Salinivibrio kushneri: one gene and its partner. Each later gene encodes a partner of the first gene's protein in a complex. Links are inferred from orthologs where the notes say so. Each region holds a gene or a part of one and is shown on either strand. Other genes may lie near its edges.

Region 1 (8,991 bases):
TGTGCCGGAAAAGGGTATCTCGGGCGAGCCATTTCATCGGTGACCGGTAAGCCGGTTGAGAGCCTAGAATGGCAAAAGGCGCTTTGCGAACAAGGACAAGCCTTTGCTGACCAACACGCCTTGGCGATGACGTTTTACCCTTTAGATGCGATGAGCGAGCAAGCCGCTTCAGTAGTTGGGCAATGTGATCATGGGTTAGCGCTACATGCATGTGGTGATTTGCATGTCCAGCTTTTGCAAACAGCGGTTCAAAGCGGTATGCCACGTATTACCGTCTCACCTTGTTGCTACCAACTTATTCGGGACAGCGTCTATCAGCCACTTTCTGATAGTGCACGACGTCAGGGAATGGCGCTGACAAAAACCGATCTGAAGCTTGCCGTCCAAGAATCGGTGACTGGCGGACAGCGGGTGCGCCGTCAACGGGAGCAGGAAGTTGTTTATCGGCTCGGTTTTGATGAATGGCAGCGGGACTGGCAACATCGAGATCAATACTTGCCATTACCTGCGCTGAAAAAATCACAACTTAACCAAGGGTTTAATGCCTTTTGTCGCTGGGGAGCAGCACAAAAAGGCCTCATGTTACCCGCTGATTTCGATGCGGGTGGATATTTAGGCCGCGGGGAAGCGCGTTTTACCACGCTGGAGCAAATCAATGTGGTGAAGAGTGCCTTTCGCCGAGCGATGGAAATATGGCTGGTGTTAGATCGGGTATTGTTTCTTGAGCAACACGGATACGCGGTGAGTCTGGTGCAGTTTTGTGAGCGTGAACTGACGCCCCGTAACCTTCTTATTCACGCTGAAAAGATCAGCTAGGGTATACAGGCGCTCGTGAATGTCACGCGATGCATCATGAACAACTTCATCGAGTTGCATTGTCGGTAAACTCTCGCCACAAGTGGTGTAAATAGTTACACTGCGGATATCTATCTTTACTTGAAGTTACTTTTCTATGCCAGATATCGGTGTCTCCATTGCTGTGGCTTTGATCTTAGGGCTTGGTTGCTTTGTGCAAAGCTTGGTCGGATTTGGTATGGCGATTGTGGCCGCGCCACTGTTGCTGATGATTGATCCCAAACTCGTCCCGACCACCATTTCTATGGTAGGGCTGACATTAGCAAGCATTAACGCTTGGCAATATCGGCATCAGCTTTCGTTTCGCGACCTTAGTTGGGCTTACATGGGCCGAGTACCAGGCACAGCGGTGGCTGGTGGTGTGATGTTGGTGGTGACCACACAAATGCTGGAAATCATCATCGGTGCCGCCGTTTTGGTCGCGGTACTGGCAAGTGTGATGCGCTTTGATATTGCCCCGAGTCGGCGAAACTTTTTTGTGGCCGGTTTTACCTCTGGCGTGATGGGAACCACCACCAGTATCGGAGGCCCACCAATGGCGTTGGTGTTACAGCATGCAGACGTTAACAAGATGAGAGCGTGTTTGGCTGGCTATTTTGCCATTAGCTGTATCTTGTCTTTGATCGCCTTAGGTGCCACGGACTTTTTAACATGGTGGCACTTAAAACAAGCTGCTTTCGCGGTTCCTGCCGTGCTTGTTGCTACATGGCTTGCTTATCGCGTCGCACCAAGGGTGAAGCCGCAGCTCGTCCGTCGGGCGATGTTGTTACTGTGCACGTTAGCTGGGGTTAGCACACTGGTACGCGGCTTGATAGGTGGATGAACAGTAATAAAAAATGACGCCCTTCAGTCAGTTGGGCGTCATTGAATCCTTAGATGTTTAGCGAGCGATCATCAGCCAATAAACTGTGCCACCACAACGCTTATGCCTCCCACCATCGCCAAGCTGAGGCCGAGGTTCCCGCCAATCACTTGATAATGATCGTCCGTCGAGAGGGTTTGACGTGCTTTACGTACCATCAGCACAGGCAATACCACCGCCAGAATCACCAGAGCAATCGCCGCGTAACCTAATGCCGTGATAAATCCTTGAGGGTAGAAAAGCGCGAAGATCAAGGGAGGTAAGTAGGTAATGGCAGCGGTCTGCAGGCGGCCACGCACACTGTCTTGGCGGTTAAAACTGTCCGAGATAAAGTCAAACAATCCTAAACTGACCCCCAGAAATGACGTGGCTAAGGCTAAATCAGCAAAAAGCGAAATGCTGGAGGCGATATAATCTTGTTGCACCACCGATTGGATGATGGCAACAAACTGAGACAGCTCACCGTTTTGCACCAAGGTAGCTTGTGCCACTGTTCCTAAACTCGCGACTTGCCAAAAAATGTACAGTGCGAGTGGGAGGGTCGAGCCGACGATCATCACTTTACGTAGTGAAGGAAGATCTATCCCGACGTAACGTACAATCGAAGGGATACTACCGTGGAAGCCAAAAGAAGTGAAAATAACGGGCAGTGCAGCGACCAAGAGCCCTTTCTCTACCGGCATCTCTACTAAGTTAATGCTGGAGACATGTGGCGTAAGTAAGGTTAACGCTAAAATCAGGAATAAGACTTTAACGGTAAATAAGCCACGGTTGATCAAATCCACTTTGCTGGTGCCTAGGGTGACGACTAAGCCAAACACTAGCGTAAACAGCACTGCACCTGCTGCAGGGGGGAGCTCGATAGCTGACCATTGTGCCAGCTTCTCATTAAGCTGGCTCCCACCACCTGCAATGTAGGCTGCGCATAGCGAGTAGAACAAGAATAGCATGGCGAAGGAAGCCAGCCACTTGCCTTTATCTCCTAAAAACTGCTTGGCCAAACTGTGTAATGTGGCATCAGCGTCAGCATACTGATGGACCTCTAACATCAGTAGCGCTGTGTAAGTCATTAGTGCCCACATCGCCCCCATTAATGCCATCGATGCCCCAAACCCAATACCAGCGGACGCAAGCGGTAGAGCAAGCATACCTGCGCCGATGGTTGTCCCTGCAATAATCAGCGAACTTCCTAGTACTTTATTCATATTGTGTTTAACCAGTGTTAATAAAAAGTTAATTGTTGTGTTCACACAAAAGATAACGTGAATTTATGCGCATTGTGCACTGTCTATGCAGATAAAAAAACTGATGAGTGTAATGATAAAGGTACGAGCCCGTAACGTAAAGTGTACGTTTGCGTGAGGGTAGTGAATCAGATGGTCTAATGTCATAATCAAGGCTCAACCACTGTGACAGATAAGGAGCGGCAGGGTGGATAATCAACAACATCAAGCCCCAATGCCACGAATCGCGATGCTTTCTACTGGCGAGGAAGTGTTACTTGGAGATATCACGGATACCAATGCGGCATGGTTATCAAGCATTCTATTTGAAAATGGCTTAACCATGTCTCGTCGTGTGACCATCGGGGATGACCTTGATGATATGGCGATTGAACTCGTTCGGTTATCACAGACAGAGCAAGTGGTGATTGTGAATGGTGGTCTTGGGCCAACTACGGATGATCTCACCACGGCGGCGATGGCATCGGCAATGGGTGTGGATCTGACGCTCAATGAAGCATGGCTTGATGAGCTGAAACAGCGCTTTGAGCGTCATGGCAAACCAATGGCGCAGAGTAACCTTAAGCAAGCGATGTTACCTGACGGCGCGCGGTTAATTGAGAATCCGAAAGGGACGGCGTGTGGTTTTCACTGTGAACTTAATGGGTGTCATTTTTATTTTACGCCTGGTGTGCCCTCTGAGTTTTTCGACATGGTTGAGCGCCAAATCCTTCCTGAGTTGTTACATGTTTACGCAGCAAAAGCGCGATCATGTTACCGTTTGTTTACATTTGGCTTGTCGGAGTCAGGGATCAGTGACGTGATGGCATCATTAGTGCTTCCTAGCGATGTGTCATTGGGATATCGCTCGAGTTTACCTTTTATTGAGGTGAAGCTGTTTATTGATGCAGACCACGATGAAAAAGACACTTTACTTGAGGCACTGCAGCAACGTCTCGCAGACTATGTTGTGTCATCTAATGAGCCTATGGCTTCCGCATTGGCGTTTGACGTTAGCCGTCAGGGTATTGCCCTGAAAGTCGCTGAGCAATTTACCGGCGGTTGGTTATCAAGCATACTCAATGGGCAAGCGGCTCACCTGGTTGAGCAAGGCTGGGTGATGTCGAACGCCCATGTGCCGGAACAAGCGGTGGCAAACCCGTTAGCTGCATCACTGGCGATGGCCAGTGCGACGATTAGCCCCGGCCAAAAGCAAATTGGTCTTGCCTGTGGCCCAGAACTTCATGGACAAATCTGCGTGGCTATCTCTACACCAGAGGGGGAGTGGGGGCAGCGTTTAAGCTTTAAACGACAATTCTCTCACGACGACGCGCGCTGTTATATATCTACAGTATTGTTAGACATGCTAAGGCGCTACTTAAATGGCTATCCGGTGATTGCTGATTACGCCTCATTGATGCGACACGATGACATTTTTATTGATGCCGAGCGGATCGAATAGGGTAGACAGGGGATAGGCAGGAAGGCGAGGCGGTGTTCTACGCCTCGTTAACTTGCTTTTTGATTTCCGCGGGCTGGTAGTCGAACGCGATCGACACATCAGTTTGTGGCGTGCTTTGACAAGCGAGAACTTCACCTGGCATCACAAAGGCCATGCTGTCTCCCTGCGTCACAGACCCCTGATTAAGCTTACAGCGGCAGGCGCCACACATGCCATTTCGGCATTGGTATTCAGGTTGAATACCGGCATCTTCCAACTGCTCCAGCAAGTTTTGGTGGGTGTTGCCACCCACCATTATGCCGTTCACTTCGATGGTGATACGGGTCATAGCTCGAAGTCACCAAAGTCTTCAACGCTGACTTCGTTGTCGATTTGACCAACTAAGTATGAACTAATCTCTGCTTCCTGTGGAGCGACCTGAACATTATCTGAGGACAACCAAGCGTTAATCCAAGGAATGGGGTTTTGTGTCGCATTGTCATAGGCAGGCGCTAAGCCGACCGCAGACATACGTAGGTTGGTAATGTACTCAACATACTGACACAAGATATCTTTGTTCAGACCGATCATCGAGCCATCACGGAACAAATATTCTGCCCAATCTTTTTCTTGCTCAGCGGCTTTATTGAATAGATCAAAACACTCTTGCTCGCACTCTTTGGCAATCTCGGCCATTTCAGGGTCGTCTTGACCGCTACGTAGAATGTTGAGCATGTGCTGTGTCCCAGTCAGGTGCAAGGCTTCGTCACGGGCAATAAACTTGATGATCTTCGCATTACCTTCCATCAGTTCACGCTCGGCAAAGGCAAAGGAGCATGCAAAGCTGACATAAAAGCGGATCGCCTCGAGCGCATTCACAGACATTAGGCATAAATACAGCTGGCGCTTCAGCGCGCGCAAGCTGACGGTGATCGTTTGACCATTAATCGTATGTGTCCCTTCACCTAGCTGGTGGTAGTAGTTACTCAGCTGGATTAGGTCATCATAATATTGGGCAATGTCTTCTGCACGCTTTTGTATGTGCTCATTCATCACGATGTCATCAAACACAACCGCCGGATCAGCGACAATGTTGCGAATAATATGGGTGTAAGAACGTGAATGAATGGTCTCCGAGAAGCTCCAGGTTTCAATCCAGGTTTCGAGTTCTGGAATCGAGACCAGCGGCAACAGGGCGACGTTAGGACTACGGCCTTGGATAGAATCGAGTAGCGTTTGATACTTCAAGTTACTGATGAAAATATGCTTCTCATGCTCAGGTAACTTGTTGTAATCAATACGGTCGCTCGACACGTCGACTTCTTCTGGGCGCCAAAAGAACGACAACTGCTTCTCGATCAGCTTTTCAAAAATTTCATATTTTTGCTGATCGTAGCGGGCAACATTAACTGACTGACCCAAGAACATGGGCTCTTTGAGCGGGTCATTGTTGATTTTAGAAAATGTACTGTAAGCCATGAATCTTATAAACCTCTAGAAAAGGGCCCAGAGGCCCTTTGCATGTCGTGTGTTAGATCTTACATGCACCGCCGGCGCAATCGTCTTCAGCGGCTTGTGCCGCGGCTGATTCCGACTGACCATCGCTCGCGCCATCACGTGTGTTGTGATAGTACAGGGTTTTAACCCCCAGTTTATACGCGGTGAGCAAATCTTTAAGCAGCTGGTTCATAGGAACTTTACCGCTTGCATGTCGGCTCGGATCATAATTGGTGTTAGCAGAAATCGCTTGGTCGACGAATTTTTGCATGATACCGACTAGCTGTAAGTAACCTTCATTGCTGCCAATGTTCCAGAGCAGTTCGTAATTATCTTTATACTTGTGATACTCAGGTACCACTTGTTTGAGAATGCCATCTTTTGACGCTTTCACTGAGACAAACCCACGCGGTGGCTCAATGCCGTTAGTGGCATTAGAGATTTGCGAAGAGGTCTCTGAGGGCATCAAGGCTGTCAGCGTTGAGTTACGCAAGCCATAGGTCTGGATGTCCTTACGCAAGGTTTCCCAGTCCAGATGTAATGGCTCATCACAAATCGCATCCAAGTCTTTCTTGTAGGTATCAATTGGCAGAATACCTTGCGAGTATGTGGTTTCATTAAAGGCAGGACACGCGCCTTTTTCTTTTGCCAACTCGACCGACGCACGCAACAAGTGATACTGAATCGCTTCGAAAGTGCGGTGGGTGAGGCCATTCGCACTGCCATCCGAATAACGGACACCGTGCTTGGCGAGATGATAGGCAAAGTTAATCACACCCACACCGAGTGTACGGCGGTTCATGGTTGCTTTTCGCGCGGCCGGCAATGGGTAGTCTTGATAATCCAATAGCGCATCCAAGGCACGAATGGTCAAGTCGGCCAGTTCACCCAGCTCGTCGAGTGATTCAAGTGCGCCGAGGTTAAAGGCTGAGAGAGTACACAGTGCAATTTCACCGTTCTCATCTTCAACATTGTTCAGTGGCTTGGTCGGCAGTGCGATCTCAAGGCACAGGTTAGACTGACGAATCGGGGCTACGGATGCGTCAAACGGGCTATGGGTATTACAGTGGTCAACATTTTGGATGTAGATCCGGCCGGTTGACGCGCGCTCTTGCATCATCAGCGAGAACAAATCGACGGCTTTTACCGTTTCGCGCTGGATAGAGTCGTCTGCTTCGTACTGCGTGTACAGGCGTTCAAACTCATCTTGATCTTCAAAAAAGGCATCGTACAAGCCTGGTACATCCGACGGCGAGAACAAGGAAATGTTGCCACCTTTAAGCAAGCGGGTGTACATCAACTTATTAATTTGAACCCCGTAATCCATATGACGCACACGGTTTTCTTCCACACCACGGTTGTTTTTCAATACCAGTAGTGATTCCACTTCGCGGTGCCAAATTGGATAGAATAAGGTCGCTGCGCCACCACGAACGCCGCCCTGAGAGCAGCACTTCACCGCGGTTTGGAAATACTTATAAAACGGAATACAACCAGTATGGAACGCCTCACCGCCACGGATAGGGCTGCCTAAGGCGCGAATACGGCCTGCGTTAATACCAATACCTGCGCGTTGTGACACGTAGCGAACAATCGCGCTGGATGTGGCATTGATAGAATCTAAGCTGTCGTCACACTCAATCAATACACACGAGCTAAACTGGCGTGTTGGTGTGCGCACACCCGACATGATAGGCGTTGGCAGTGAGATCTTAAATTGCGAGGCAGCATCATAAAAGCGACGGATATAGTCCAGGCGCGTCTCTTTCGGATATGATGCAAACAAGCACGCAGCAACCATCATGTACAAAAATTGCGCGCTCTCGTAAATTTCACCGGTCACGCGGTTTTGTACCAGGTATTTACCTTCCAGCTGCTTCACCGCGGCGTACGAGAAGTTCATGTCGCGCCAGTGGTCTAGGTAGCTATCTAGGGTGTCGAGCTCTTCTTCGCTGTAGTCTTCCAAGATATGTTTATCATACTTGCCTTTCTCGACCATGTTTCTGACATGCTCAACCAGCTTAGGTGGCTCGAACTGGCCATAGGCTTTTTTACGTAAGTGGAAGACCGCCAAACGTGCCGCAAGATATTGATAATCTGGGCTTTCTTCGGAGATTAGATCGGCTGCAGCTTTGATGATTGTCTCGTGGATATCTTCCGTGCGCATGCCATCATAAAACTGGATGTGAGAGCGCATCTCAACCAGAGAAACAGAAACGTTTGAGAGGCCTTCGGCAGCCCAAGTCACTACGCGATGGATCTTGTCGAGGTTTAAGTTTTCTTTGCGTCCATCACGCTTTAATACGGTAATTTCTTGGTTCATTTGTATGCTTTCCCAATATTCCCTTGCCAAACTGCTCTTTTTCGCAAGTTTTTATAAAATGCTGATGATTTTTTGGTCGGCCTCTATGCGGACATCTAGTCGCTTATGCACTATATATAGGGGGCGATGTCCGAGTCGGTTACAAGATAGTGATATAACCTGCTTTTTGCAAGCCAGTCTTTGTTACGGTGGGTGTGGATATCTTGGGGATGTTATATCCAAAGTTAGTAATCACCAACCTAGTGACGCAAGGCCGACAAGATTAGTGAAAATTTCAATCACTGAAAGGTAAAAATCGGCAATAAAAAAAATTTATTTTGGTTGATCTCAGCGATGATCAGTGATCGTTTTTAACTGATTGAAAAGACAGCAAACCCCACAAAATGTGGGGTGTGACTAGGATCCAATAAAGGCGCTAAGCTGATCCGGTTTGGCGAAAATATGATCTGCTTCCCAATTGTGGACTAGGGTGAGATCCCCCGTATAACCCCATCCCGCAACAGCCGCACCCATATTGGCGGCTCGAGCGGCTAATATATCGTTTTCAATGTCTCCAACGTACAGCCCCTGTTGTGGCACACAATTGAGGCTTTTCGCCGCTTCAAGCAGTGGCATCGGATGTGGTTTCGCATGCTCATAAGTATCGGCACCGACAATGACTTTCGCGCTTTGAAGGCGTGGGAAGAATGTCAGTAGTTGGTGGGTGAGCCCTTCGGGTTTATTGGTCACGATGCCCCAAGGGATGTGCAGCTGATCCAGCGTATCGAGCAGCGTGTCTATGCCATCGTAG
Region 2 (8,662 bases), 530 kb from region 1 along the record:
GATCAAAGGCGCGTTAGGGCTATTGAATGGCGGTGCAACTGGAGATTTACCGCCAAAGGCGAATCAGTTGCTGAGTACGGCTGAACGGAATGCAACACGTTTAAGCTTACTGATAAACGATTTGTTAGATATGGAAAAGCTTGTCGCAGGAAAAATGCTAATTCAATTAAAAAAACAAGAGCTTGGCCCGCTACTAAATGACGCGATAGAGTCTGTTAAATCCTACCAGCATCAAAACCCGATACAAATACACACCCCGAATAACTGGCCGACGGTGATGGTCAATGTTGACGGAGCAAGATTGATTCAAGCATTAACCAATTTACTGTCCAATGCGATCAAATTCTCCCCTGAGGAAGGGCAGGTGGACGTATCTGTCACAAAAAGCCGTAAAGACGTTGAAATTAGTATCCGAGATTATGGGCCCGGCGTGGACAAGGAGTTTCAAAACCGACTGTTCCAGCGTTTTAGTCAGGCTGACAGCAGTGATAATCGAAAATTACCTGGTACAGGGCTAGGGCTGGCTATTACGCGGGAAATTTGCCAACAGATGGATGGCGATGTGGGTTACCGCGATGCTGAGGGCGGCGGGGCATTGTTTTTTATTCAGTTGCAGGTTGAACAATGAACGTAATTACCAAGCAGGTAATGGCCACGCTGTCCCTGGCTGTTGTTGCCTTCGTCGGTAACATGATCAGTTTGCCGCTATTCTTTGGTGTGCATTTTATCTTTGGTTCTGTGGTTGTCATGCTGGCCATCAGGTTGCTCGGGTTATGGCCAGCTGTGTTCGTGGCGCTAGCTGGCGGCTCCTACACCTGGATACTCTGGGGCCACCCTTACGCGATGGCGACACTGGTATTGGAAGCATTTGCGGTTAGTTTACTGTTCCGCCGCGGTATAAAGAACTTAGTACTCGCGGATCTCGCGTTCTGGTTGGTGGCTAGCCCGGTCGTACTTACACCGCTCTACACCATTGTCATTGGTATGGATGCCAGCTCTACCATCATGATTACTCTGAAACAAGCCTTGAACGGTGTGTTCAACGCACTCATTGCAGGATTAATAGTAAAACTGCTGGTTTGGCGTTTTCAGAGTGGCGCCATAAATTGGTTACCAGCAAAAATACGGCTTCAGGAGCTGCTTTTTGATGCCCTGTTATGTCTGACCCTTATCGCGGGGATGACGCCCATCATTATTAACAATCAAAATAATATAATAAAAAACCAGCAAGAGGTTGCGGAGGAACTAGCGTTTGTTGCCCAAAGTGTGGTGGGGCTTCTTAACCAGCAACCCGACCTTTCGCTTGATAGTCAAAAGAGAGCACTACTTTCGTCACTACCTCAAGGTGCGTCTGGGGTGGCAATATTGAATAGCAAGGGCACACCGACAGTGCAGGTGGGTCGTTTACGCTCTATGTTACCGGGGGAGATTAGAGCAGTGGACAGTGTCGACAACCTGTCTATTTGGTTGCCGAAATCCGGAGATAATTTGGTTAACCGTTGGAAAGCGGGTTTTTATCAATATCAATTACCAATAGCAGACCGGCCCAACGTGTCTACATTGCTTGTAGAGCGGCCCGCAGCACCACTGATAAAAAATATTGAAAGTAAGCGCAATCAGAGCTTTACGGTGCTGTCGGGTATTGCTTTTTTGAGTATACTCGCCGCTTTTGTACTGAGCCGAATCCTAATTCAACCTCTAAACAGACTGGATAAAGCAAGCCGTCATCTACCGGAAAAAATACGCTATCAAGCGAGTGTTGTGCTGCCTCAAAGCCGAGTAGCAGAATACGCTGTCTTGTCGACATCACTGCAAGATATGAGTCATGCGCTTAGCTATAACTTCCGTGAATTGGAGAAAGCTGAGGCGAATCTTACGGAGGAAGTGCAAAATCGCACCCAAGAACTGGCGAGAACTTCCGATCTATTGAGTAATATATTGGCCGCCTCGACTGAGGTTGCGATTATCGCCACCGACACCAAAGGGGGGATTACCTTATTCAACACCGGCGCTGAAAGACTACTTGGTTATCAGTCCTCAGAGATCGTCGATAAAGTTAGCCCTGCACTGTTTCATGTACCTGAAGAGGTGGAAGAAAGAGCTCAGACGTTAACGGACCAGTTGAATCGTCCGATAACTGGGTTCGATACCTTCGTGGCGATTCCGATGTTAGAAGGTGCAGAAACGCGTGAATGGTGTTATATCCATAAACAAGGCCATCATATCCCCGTTACATTGACAGTGACGGCGATATACGACGATCGTCAAACGATTGCCGGTTTCCTCGGCATTGCCCAAGATATCACCGAACGTAAACGCCATGAGCAAATGAAGAATGAGTTCATTTCTACGATTAGTCATGAATTACGTACGCCACTCACCTCGGTGTCCGGGGCATTGAGTTTGGTGCGAAGTGGACGCCTGGGTGAGATCCCTGATAAAGCCCAAAAAATACTCGACACTGCACATCGTAATAGCGAGCGGTTAACCTTGTTGATCAACGATTTACTCGATATCGAAAAAATAGCGGCCGGCCAGTTGTATTTTGATATGCACGTTCAACCTATTGATCCCATCCTAGAGCAATGTTTAGAAGAAAATAAAGCATACGGTGCAGAGCGACAAGTCGACATTATCTTGAACAGTGAAACGGCGGATGTCGAGGTTCGGGTAGATAAACAAAGGCTGAAGCAAGTCATGGCTAATCTGCTATCTAATGCGATCAAGTTCTCGCCTGATGGAGCCACGGTCATCATCGATTCCGCAGTGAATGAAAAGCAAGTTATCGTCAGTGTCATTGACCAAGGTTGTGGGATTGCTGAAGACTTCCGACCCAAGCTGTTTGAGAAGTTTGCACAAGCTGACAGCACAGATACTCGTCAAAAAGGCGGTACGGGGCTGGGGTTAGCGATTACTCGTGAACTCATTGAGAATATGAATGGAACGATCCACGTTGAATCAACAGAAGGCAAAGGGTCACGTTTTTACTTTCAGCTGCCTGTGTATGAAACGGCGAAAATGAAACCGACTGTTCAGGGTAGGCTGACTGATTCGAGTGTTGGTGATAAGCCAGATTCAGATATGGATGCTTTGTATAATATCCTGATCGTAGAAGATGATCCCGACGTCGCCAGCCTGTTAAGAATGATGCTGGAAGATTCGGGATATCGGGTTGAGATCAGTCACGATGGCATGACAGCGTTAAGCGCGTTAGAAGCGAAGCATTATGATTTAATCAGTCTCGATTTAATGCTGCCCGATATTGATGGGCTCGATATTATTCGCCGTATAAGACAGCATGCTGAAACGGCTGATATTCCTATCGTCGTGGTGTCTGCAAAAATGGAGCAGGGGCGTTTAGCGCTCAATGGTGACGTTGAAAATATTGAGTGGTTAGCCAAACCCATCGAGCACAAACAACTTATCAGCTTGGTACAACAACAGTTGCTGAATGCGACACATGCAAAAATTTTGCATGTTGAAGATGATATGGATTTACATCGAATCGTTCAGGCGATGATCAGTGATTATATGACCATCGATCATGCGCTCACACTGGACCAAGCTCAATCGTTGATAGCGCAACACACGTATGATGCGATCTTGCTGGATATTGGCTTACCCGACGGTGTTGGTTGGAATTTAATCCCGCAGATTAAAGAGACACAGCCGACAGCGTCGATCATTGTGCTAACAGGGGAAGAGGTAAGCGCTGCTCGTTACGGTATCGTGCATGATGTGTTACTGAAAAGACGACTGACAACGGAAAAATTAGTCGATGTTATCGGTAAGCGCATTAGGGGTCAGCGCTTGTGCTCAAGCGATGAACCTGTGCGCTAACAGAGAATTTGTCAACGTGACTGAAACACCCGGTGTGCACCAGCATGATTGTGTCCATTGATGCATGAAAATGCGGCTACAAACAAAAAAGCCAGCGTGAGGCTGGCTTTTTAGCAAGATTATCGGCGCCTTATTCTTGATACAGGCCGAGGTTTTCTTTGGCGTAGGCTTCAAATTCAGTAAAGCCGCCAACGTGCGCTTGGTCAACAAAGATTTGTGGCACGGTTTCAACCGGCTTGCCGACGGTTTTTTCTAGGTCGGCTTTGCTAATACCTTCTGCGTGGATATCCACATAGCGGTAGTTGAAATCTTCACGGCTTGTTTTCAATTCTTCAGCCAAATCTTTTGCGCGAACACAGAATGGGCAGCCAGGGCGGCCAAAAATTACGACGAACATAGTCATCTCCTTTAGCGTTAATGGTCTTACTATGCCTGATAGGCGAACGTTAGAAAAGATGAATTTCCCTTTTGCACCAATAGGAAAAATCGATGATAAGCGCCAAGAGGTGCCAATGCCTGTGGTGCCGTAGTTGCGGAATTGGTGGGGAATAAAGTGCCAGAGTAAGGTGATTGCTTCCATGTGTATAAAGGTGTAAAACCTCTACGTCCCTCTTTTACGGCTCAACGTCAAGTAAGGAAGCACAATGAATCCAACGATTGAGACACTTCTTTCTCACCGCTCTATTCGCAAATTTACGCAAGATGCCATTTCTCCCGAGCAATTAACCCAGATTATCGATGCGGCGCGCGCGGTATCCAGCTCAAGCTTTTTACAGTGCACCAGCATTATCCGTGTCACGGACAAAGAAAAACGACGCTTGCTGGCGGAATACGCGGGCAACCAAGCGTATGTGGCCGACTGTGCCGAGTTTTTAGTGTGGTGTGCGGACTTTCATCGCCATGAGCAAATTAACCCTAATGCCAAATTGGGCTTTACCGAGCAGACGCTTATCGGTGCGATTGATGGTGCCATCATGGCGCAAAATGCGATGGTGGCGGCAGAGTCGATGGGCCTAGGCGGCGTATATATCGGCGGCTTACGCAATCAGCCGGAAAAGGTGGCTGAACTACTGGCGATGCCCAATCATGTGATGCCTTTGTTTGGTATGTGCTTGGGTGTACCGGCGCAAGACCCAGAAACCAAGCCTAAGTTGCCTGCACAGCTTTTGGTGCACGAAAACAGCTATCAAGCCATTGATGAAGCGGCGCTAAGCGACTATGACAACCAAGTGCGCGAGTATTATCAAACCCGCACGGGGGGCAATAAAGACATGAGCTGGAGCGAGCAGATCTCCGCCACGTTAGAAAAAGAAGCGCGTCCGTTTATGAAAGACTTTCTGCACAGCAAAGGGTTTAGCACCCGTTAAAAAAGCGCCTAAAAGTGATGGGTAAAAAAGCAGCGTTTTGCTGCTTTTTTATTATTTATCGCCTCAGTTTGTCCAGTTTGCTATCTGATTTGATCGATTTATTGTCTAATCCTGCCGCTAAGCGCTAAAACCTATTTACATCTGTCCTGTAAACCGTAAGATTGCCGCGTTTTTGCGCGTGATAATCACTTTTATCTGACACTATCCGCGCTCATTTTCAACATTAAATTGTTTTTATACGAAGTAGGGCTCTAATGGAAAACAAACTGGCTAATCCTGCCCCTTTGGGGTTGATGGGTTTCGGCATGACCACGGTATTATTGAACATTCACAATGCGGGCTTTTTCCCCATTGATAGTATGATTTTGGCGATGGGTATTTTTTATGGTGGCTTGGCGCAAGTGATTGTCGGCATCATGGAATTCAAAAAGGGCAATACCTTTGGTACCACGGCATTCACCTCTTATGGCCTGTTTTGGCTGACGCTAGTAGGGCTAATTGTCATGCCAGAAATGGGGATTGCTCAACCGAGCCCAGCCGGCTTTATGGGTTGGTACTTGGTGATGTGGGGCGTATTTACCGGCTTTATGTACATCGGTTCACGTCGTTACTGCCTAGCGAAGCAGTTTGTCTTTGCTAGCTTGACCGTACTTTTCTTCTTGCTGGCGGCACGCGATTTTACCGGCAGTGCATTGATTGGCACCATTGCGGGCTTTGAGGGCATTGTGTGTGGCTTGAGTGCGATTTACTTCGCGATGGCGCAGGTGCTTAACGAAGAATATGGCCGTACTGTGTTGCCTGTTGGCGAGCAAAAAGCAACGTTAGCGCCACAAACCGCGTAAACGCCTGATAGATTAGATTGTTCAGATCTAAAAAAGCTCGGCCATGTGAGTGGCCGAGCTTTTTTTATGCGCGATTAAGCCTAACAGTAAAGGATTAACACATCACTTTAACGGCCAATCCACCTTGTGAGGTTTCGCGATATTTGGCGTTCATGTCTTTACCGGTTTCCATCATGGTTTCAATCACTTTATCCAGTGATACACGCGGCTCTGACGAACGTTGAAGGGCCATGCGTGAGGCATTAATGGATTTCACCGCGGCAATGCCGTTGCGCTCAATGCAAGGCACTTGTACTTGCCCGGCAACCGGGTCACAAGTGAGGCCTAAGTTGTGTTCCATGGCGATTTCGGCTGCCATACAAACTTGGTGTGGGCTACCACCCATCAGCTCAGCCAGGCCAGCGGCGGCCATGGAGCAGGCAACGCCGACTTCACCTTGGCAACCCACCTCTGCCCCAGAGATGGAGGCGTTTTGCTTGTACAAACCACCAATTGCACCGGAGGCGGCAAAAAAGCGGGTGTAGGTTTGCTTATCAACCGGCTCGATAAACTTATCATAGTAAGCAAGCACCGCAGGAATAATGCCACACGCACCATTGGTGGGAGCGGTGACTACGCGGCCTCCGGCGGCGTTCTCTTCGTTTACGGCAAAGGCGAACATGTTCACCCAATCGACCACGGCCATGGGGTCAATGTTGTATTTTTCGCTGGTTTTTAATTGGTGACGTAAGGCGGCAGCACGGCGCGGCACGCGCAGCGGACCAGGTAATACGCCTTCGTTTTCCATCCCGCGGTCCATACACGCCTGCATGGTTTTCCAAATGTCAGCGAAGTAGGTATCAATCTCGTCTTGGCTGTGCATACTGCGCATGTTGGCCATCACCAAGCCGCTGATCGAAAAACCGGTTTCTTGGGTAAGTGCCAGTAAGCCATCTGCGCTATTGAAGTCGTAAGGGACTTGCACTTTTTGCATGGCGGGCTGACCAAACTCGGCTTCTTCAACAATAAAGCCACCGCCAATCGAGTAATAGGTCTTACTCAGCACGCATTCATCGCCTTGCCAAGCATGGATTTGCATGCCGTTCTCGTGCAGTGAGAGGTTAGAGGTATGAAAGTTCATCCCTCCGTCGCGTGGAAAGGCCACCGCATGTTGCTGCTCACCTAGTGGCAATTGCTCTGTTTCTTCTACCCGTTTAATAAAGCTGGGAATTGAATCGATATCAACGGTTTCAGGGCTGTTGCCCGCTAAGCCCATAATGGTAGCGATGTCGGTGTGATGGCCTTTACCGGTGAGTGATAATGAGCCGTATACGTCAACCGTGACGCGATCGACGTCGGTTAAACGCTGACTGGCGGTTAGCTCATCAACAAAGCACTTGCCCGCTTTCATTGGGCCAACCGTATGAGAACTGGACGGGCCAACGCCAATCTTAAAAATGTCAAAAACACTGATCATGTGTCTACCTCAGTCAATGCCCTAAGGGCAATGGATTTAGTGTTTACGCCATCCGTCCATGGTATTGACTGTGATGGCAAGCGCTCGCTCGCCAAAATGAAAAGGAGCAGCCTTCACTGCTCCTTGTTAGCCGCAAACATCGATGGATGCGGTTGGGCATAGCGCCCAATGCAGCAGTCCTATAGCGCCTGCTGCGCGCGCTGTGTTCGATTAAGCAAGACGGCTGATTCAGAATCGTTAGTGATTAAGAGATCATGCTGTACGTAATCGCAGAAATTGCTACCAGTCCCATAATCAGAACAAAGGCGTTGCTGATTGTACCTGAATATTTCTGCATTGCTGGCACGTTTTTCACGGCATACATTGGCATAATAAACAGGATGGTGGCAATGATTGGGCCGCCAAGTGATTCAATCATCCCCAAAATGCTTGGATTTAGGGTGGCGACTAACCAAATGGTCAGGATCATGAATACCACGGTGAACACGTCGATTTTTTTGCGATCAACCGGTTTACCCATGCTGCGCAGGGTTTTGGTGGCAATTCCGTTCAGGCCTTCACGTGCGCCTAAGTAGTGACCAAAGAACGAGGACACAATCGCAACAAAGGCGACCAGTGGACCTAAGAAGGAAATGAACGGGCTTTCATGTTTGTTGGCCAAGTAAGAAAGAATTGCGATGTTTTCCGCTTTCGCCGCTTCTAGATCTGCTGGCGTCAGTGACAGCACGCAAGAGAATACGAACAACATCACGAAACCGACCAACATGGCAGCTGAGCGCATCAGGATCTGGCCAGACTTGTATTCCGCGTCGTCACCGTGATCACGGCGCTGGGCCAATGAAAAAGACGAGATCGCAGGGCTGTGGTTAAAGGCGAAAACCAGTACCGGAATCGAGATCCAAAGGGTAACGGCAAAGTCACCCGCAGACGGCACTTGCGATAACGCAGCGGTGTTCCACTCTGGGATCAGGTAGATGGACATAAAGACCAAGATCCCAACCAGTGGGTAAACCAAGAACTGGGTCACGCGCAGCATCATTTTTTCGCCCAGTAGCATTACTGCCATCATGCCGAGAATCAGTGCTAATGAGAGAATCGCACGTGGCGGCGATGCCATGCCAAGCTGGTTGACCAAGAAGGAGTCGACGGTGTTGGTG

Evidence for each region.
Region 2: the proteins of nrdA (region 1) and N8M53_RS07230 are in contact, whole or in part, in an NMR structure (PDB 1QFN), measured with the Escherichia coli proteins. The link is inferred for Salinivibrio kushneri from one-to-one orthologs.

Annotation. Positions count from the first base shown.
Region 1 is NZ_CP114588.1:1,004,492-1,013,482, forward strand. The notes cover bases 5,558-8,544. They hold nrdA (class 1a ribonucleoside-diphosphate reductase subunit alpha), read right to left. Parts: upstream 8,202-8,544; coding sequence 5,913-8,201; downstream 5,558-5,912. Other genes in these bases: nrdB (class Ia ribonucleoside-diphosphate reductase subunit beta), read right to left, coding at 5,558-5,860. Also shown: N8M53_RS04890 (methyltransferase), read left to right, coding at 1-816; N8M53_RS04895 (sulfite exporter TauE/SafE family protein), read left to right, coding at 953-1,678; tyrosine transporter TyrP, read right to left, coding at 1,750-2,922; N8M53_RS04905 (CinA family nicotinamide mononucleotide deamidase-related protein), read left to right, coding at 3,149-4,402; class I ribonucleotide reductase maintenance protein YfaE, read right to left, coding at 4,440-4,730; more of nrdB, read right to left, coding at 4,727-5,557; gph (phosphoglycolate phosphatase), read right to left, coding at 8,598-8,991. UniProt on the Escherichia coli protein: Provides the precursors necessary for DNA synthesis. Catalyzes the biosynthesis of deoxyribonucleotides from the corresponding ribonucleotides.
Region 2 is NZ_CP114588.1:1,537,756-1,546,417, reverse strand. What follows is about bases 2,605-5,262. They hold N8M53_RS07230 (GrxA family glutaredoxin), read right to left. Parts: upstream 4,238-5,262; coding sequence 3,971-4,237; downstream 2,605-3,970. Other genes in these bases: nfsA (oxygen-insensitive NADPH nitroreductase), read left to right, coding at 4,485-5,207; N8M53_RS07235 (response regulator), read left to right, coding at 2,605-3,840. Also shown: N8M53_RS07240 (PAS domain-containing protein), read left to right, coding at 1-628; more of N8M53_RS07235, read left to right, coding at 625-2,604; N8M53_RS07220 (acetate uptake transporter), read left to right, coding at 5,462-6,049; N8M53_RS07215 (L-serine ammonia-lyase), read right to left, coding at 6,144-7,505; N8M53_RS07210 (serine/threonine transporter), read right to left, coding at 7,750-8,662. UniProt on the Escherichia coli protein: The disulfide bond functions as an electron carrier in the glutathione-dependent synthesis of deoxyribonucleotides by the enzyme ribonucleotide reductase.